2 regions of the Pseudomonas sp. GW821-FHT07F01 genome follow, and region 1 is predicted to be linked to the other one. Evidence: predicted binding sites of a transcription regulator. Region 1 holds the regulator's gene; the other holds the start of a gene.
What was found. Region 1 encodes sigma-54, which starts transcription at its own class of promoters, with help from an activator protein. Its sites were predicted from a motif close to ANTGGCATNNANNTTGCTNT; they were not measured.
Positions count from the first base shown of each region.

Region 1 (2,402 bases):
CTGGTCCAGGCCGATCAGGGCCGCGTCCTGATCGACGACCTGGATGTCAGCCACCAACCGATGCACGGCCGAGCACGCGCCGGTATCGGCTACCTGCCCCAGGAAGCCTCGATCTTTCGCAAGCTGTCGGTGGCCGACAACATCATGGCCATCCTCGAGACCCGCAAGGAGCTCGACAAGGCCGGCCGTCGCCAGGAACTGGAAAGCCTGCTGCAGGAATTCCACATCAACCACATCCGCGACAACCTCGGCATGAGCCTGTCCGGTGGTGAGCGGCGCCGCGTGGAGATCGCCCGGGCCCTGGCCACCGCGCCCAAGTTCATCCTGCTGGACGAACCCTTCGCCGGTGTCGACCCGATCTCGGTGGGCGATATCAAGCAGATCATCCACCACCTCAAGGCCAAGGGCATCGGGGTGCTGATTACCGACCACAACGTCCGGGAAACCCTGGACATCTGTGAGACCGCCTACATCGTCAACGACGGGCAACTGATCGCCGAAGGCGACTCCGAGACCATCCTGGCCAACGAACTGGTCAAGGAAGTCTATCTGGGCCATGAGTTCCGCCTGTAAGGGCTGATGTGTTGGGCTGGACGCCAGGGCGCCGGGAACAATAAAACCCTACAAACTTTATTGTTACAGCGCTCTAGGCAAACACTTCAGTTTCAGGCATATAATTTGCTTATGTTTGGCGCTCCGGCGCCCTGTAGTGGATGGCGCATGTGCGCCGGCAAATAAGGTGTTAAGCCCCTGCCATGAAACCATCGCTAGTCCTTAGAATGGGCCAGCAGCTGACGATGACACCGCAGCTGCAACAGGCCATCCGCCTGCTCCAATTGTCGACCCTGGACCTGCAACAGGAAATCCAGGAAGCCCTGGAGTCCAACCCGATGCTCGAACGCCAGGAAGAAGGCGACGACTTCGACAACAGCGACCCCCTGGCCGACAACACCGAGTCCAAACCCAATACCGAGATCCAGGAGCCCTCCTACCAGGAAACCGCCCCCACGGTGGACAACCTCGAGGACGGTGAGTGGAACGAGCGCATCCCCAACGAACTGCCGGTCGACACCGCCTGGGAAGACGTCTACCAGACCAGCGCCAGCAGCCTGCCCAGCAGCGATGACGACGAGTGGGACTTCACCACCCGCACTTCCGCGGGCGAGAGCCTGCAGAGCCACCTGCTCTGGCAACTGAACCTGGCGCCGATGTCGGACACCGACCGCCTGATCGCCGTGACCCTGATCGACTGCATCAACAATCAGGGCTACCTGGACGAAACCCTCGAGGAGATCCTCGAAGCCTTCGATCCGGAACTGGACATCGAACTGGACGAGATAGAAGCCGTCCTGCACCGCATCCAGCAATTCGAACCTGCGGGCATCGGCGCCCGCAACCTGGGCGAGTGCCTGTTGCTGCAACTGCGCCAGCTGCCGGCGAAAACGCCCTGGCTGGGCGAGGCCCAGCGCCTGGTCAGTGACTACATCGACCTCCTGGGCAGCCGCGACTACAGCCAGCTGATGCGGCGCATGAAGCTCAAGGAAGATGAGCTGCGCCAGGTCATCGAGCTGGTGCAGAGCCTCAACCCCCGCCCCGGATCGCAGATCGAATCCAGCGAAGCCGAATACGTGGTCCCGGACGTCATAGTGCGCAAGGACAACGAACGCTGGCTGGTGGAACTGAACCAGGAATCCGTGCCGCGCCTGCGGGTCAACGCCCAGTACGCCGGTTTTGTACGCCGCGCCGACACCAGCGCCGACAACACCTTCATGCGCAACCAGTTGCAGGAAGCCCGCTGGTTCATCAAGAGCCTGCAAAGCCGCAATGAAACCCTGATGAAGGTCGCCACCCAGATCGTCGAGCACCAGCGCGGCTTTCTCGAATATGGCGATGAAGCGATGAAGCCGCTGGTTCTGCACGATATCGCCGAGGCGGTGGGCATGCACGAATCGACGATTTCCCGGGTGACCACGCAAAAATTCATGCATACCCCACGGGGCATATATGAGCTGAAATACTTTTTCTCCAGCCACGTCAGCACTTCGGAAGGCGGTGAATGCTCGTCCACGGCGATCCGCGCGATCATCAAAAAATTGGTGGCCGCGGAAAATCAGAAAAAGCCGTTGAGTGACAGCAAGATCGCTGGTTTACTGGAGGCACAAGGCATTCAGGTAGCCCGTCGTACCGTCGCCAAGTACCGCGAATCCCTTGGGATCGCGCCTTCCAGCGAACGTAAGCGGTTGATGTAGCCGCAGGGCTGGCCACAGCGTTTCAGAGTGTGTTTGAAAAGGGCCCGGTGCCGTTTTCAAACGTAGTCTAGGTGGCAGGCAACCCAGCCTGCCGCGTTATGCACTGGCAACGAAGGAGAAGCTGTATGCAAGTCAACATCAGTGGACACCAAC
Region 1 covers NZ_JBWKQO010000007.1:234,928-237,329, reverse strand. Annotated here, with positions in the region: gene lptB (LPS export ABC transporter ATP-binding protein) at 1-573, shown strand, start outside; gene AC07R1_RS26140 (RNA polymerase factor sigma-54) at 756-2,249, shown strand; gene hpf (ribosome hibernation-promoting factor, HPF/YfiA family) at 2,375-2,402, shown strand, end outside.

Region 2 (2,402 bases), on a different contig from region 1:
CGGCTCTAGATACCAATGGTTTGTACTTTGGACAGGGCAATCGGGCTGCTCATGCCGGCGAGGTTCAACATCAACTCGCCGCCGGTTTGGCTGATGGTCACGCTATTGACCGTGGCCGGCAGGTAGGTGATCAGATCAGTGCCCTTGCCATCGATGGTGGTGCTGGCCTTGAAGGTGTAGTTGCCCGGATCCGCCTTGGTGCCGTCAGTCTTGGTGCCATCCCAGACAAAGCTGGCGTTGCCGGCCTTCTGGCTGCCCATGTCGATGGTCTTGACGGTATTGCCGTCCTTGTCGGTGACGGTCACGGTGACCGAGTTCACGCTGGATGGCACGGTGACCGAACCGGTCATGCTCTTGCTGGTGTCGACCTGGGTGGTGCCGGTCTGCACGATGACCGAGCGCCCCACCAGGGACGAAGCCTGCAAGGCCTGGGAAGACTTGTAGTTACCCGTGATCGCATTCACCGAGGAGTTGAGGGTGGTGATGCCTTCCAGGGTGGAGAACTGCGCCAACTGGGCAACGAAAGCACTGTTGTCCTGCGGATCCAGCGGGTTCTGGTTGTTCAGCTGGGTTACCAGCAGCTTGAGGAATGCGTCCTTGCCCAGGCTCTGTTTGCCGGTGGCGCTGTTGGTCGCCGCGGCCAGGCCGTCGGCGCTGGTATTGCTCGTCGTTTTCGACGAATTCGCCAGGATATCCTTGAGGGATGGGGCGTTGGTGGTATCAGTAACGCTCATGGTCTTCGCCCCTTATCACTGACCCAGGGTCAGGACCTTCTGCATCATGGTTTTGGCGGTGTTCATCATTTCAGCGTTGGTCTGGAACGAACGACTGGCAGAAATCATGTCGGCCATTTCTTCCACCACGTTGACGTTGGGGTAGTAGACATAACCCTTGGCATCAGCGGCGGGATGGTTCGGCTCGTAACGAGCTTCGAGGTTGCTCTGGTCTTCGACCACACCCAGCACCTGCACGCCCTGGCCGGCAGCGTCCTGGTTCTGGAACAGCGAGTCGCTGCCGCCGCTTTGCGCCCCCTGGAACATGGTGGCAAACACCGGGTGACGAGCGCGGTAGGTCTGGTCGATGCTCGACGAGACGCTCTCGGCGTTGGCGATGTTACTGGCGACGGTGTTCAGACGGGTGGTCTGGGCGCTCATGCCACTACCGGCAATATTGAAAACACTGGCGAGGGACATGGATTACTCTCCGCGCAGGGCTGCTACCAGCCCTTTGAATTTGCTGTTGAGCAGCGTGAAGCTGGCCTGGAAATCCACCGAGTTCTGCGCGTAGCTCGATTGCTCCAGCTGGGCGTCCACGGTGTTCTGGTCGATCGAAGGTTGCATCGGGGTGCGATACAGCAGCGATTCATCACCACTGCTCAAGCCCTGGGCTTCGATATGCCGGTTGTTGGTCATGTTCAACGCGAAGGTACCGTTCTGGGCCTTCTGATTCTGCTCGGCAAGCACGGCAGAGAAGTCCAGGTCCCGAGCCTTGTAGTTCGGGGTATCGGCGTTGGCGATGTTGTTGGCCAGAACTTCGGCACGCTTGGCGCGAAAGCCAAGGGCCTGTTCGTGGATACCGAGCGCTTTATCGAAGCTGATGCTCATGGCGGAAACCTTTGGGTGACCTGATTTTTCGTAACTCGGATATAGCAAGCTGCGTGCCAAGTCATCAAACCCCGTATTTCAAGGGTTTGCCGGCGACGGCAAGGCGGCAATGCCAGAAAAGCGGCAACGGATTTCCGCGAAACACCGGCAAAGCGGCAACCACCCTGCCGCTTTCAGCCGGCGCGTCAGATAATTGCAGGCACAAAAAAGGAGGCCCAATGGCCTCCTTTTTCGGTACGACGATCTGCTGGCTACTTGGCCTGGTAGATGATGCCCGGACTGCATTGCACCATCTGATAATGATCCGGCAGCCCATTGAGGGCTTCGGAAGCCCCCAGGAACAGGTAGCCGCCAGGCTTCAGGGTGCTGTGAATGCGCATCAGGATGTCCTTCTTGACCTCCGCCGAGAAGTAGATCAACACATTGCGACAGAACACGATGTCGAACTTGCCGAGACTGGCGTAGCTGTCCAGCAGGTTGAACGAGCGGAACTCCACGCGGCTCTTGATCGGCGCCTTGACCACCCAGCGCCCCGGCCCCTTGGGGTCGAAGTAACGCTGCAGGCGCTCGGCCGACAGGCCACGTCCAATTGCCAGGCTGTCATATTCACCGGTCTTGCAGTTGTTGAGCATGGTCCCGGACAGATCAGTGGCAACGATCTGCACCCCCATCTTCAACTGCCCCATGTTGCTACGCTCGAACTCATCGATGGACATCGACAGCGAGTAGGGCTCCTGCCCCGACGAACAGGCCGCCGACCAGATGCGCAAGCGTTGGTTGGGGCTGGCCTTGATGGCT
Region 2 covers NZ_JBWKQO010000005.1:671,909-674,310, reverse strand. Annotated here, with positions in the region: gene flgD (flagellar hook assembly protein FlgD) at 6-734, opposite strand; gene flgC (flagellar basal body rod protein FlgC) at 750-1,193, opposite strand; gene flgB (flagellar basal body rod protein FlgB) at 1,197-1,604, opposite strand; gene cheR (protein-glutamate O-methyltransferase CheR) at 1,856-2,402, opposite strand, start outside.
Region 2: a site for sigma-54 is predicted at 1,646-1,665, ahead of flgB (flagellar basal body rod protein FlgB). Genes of this name have one in related genera too.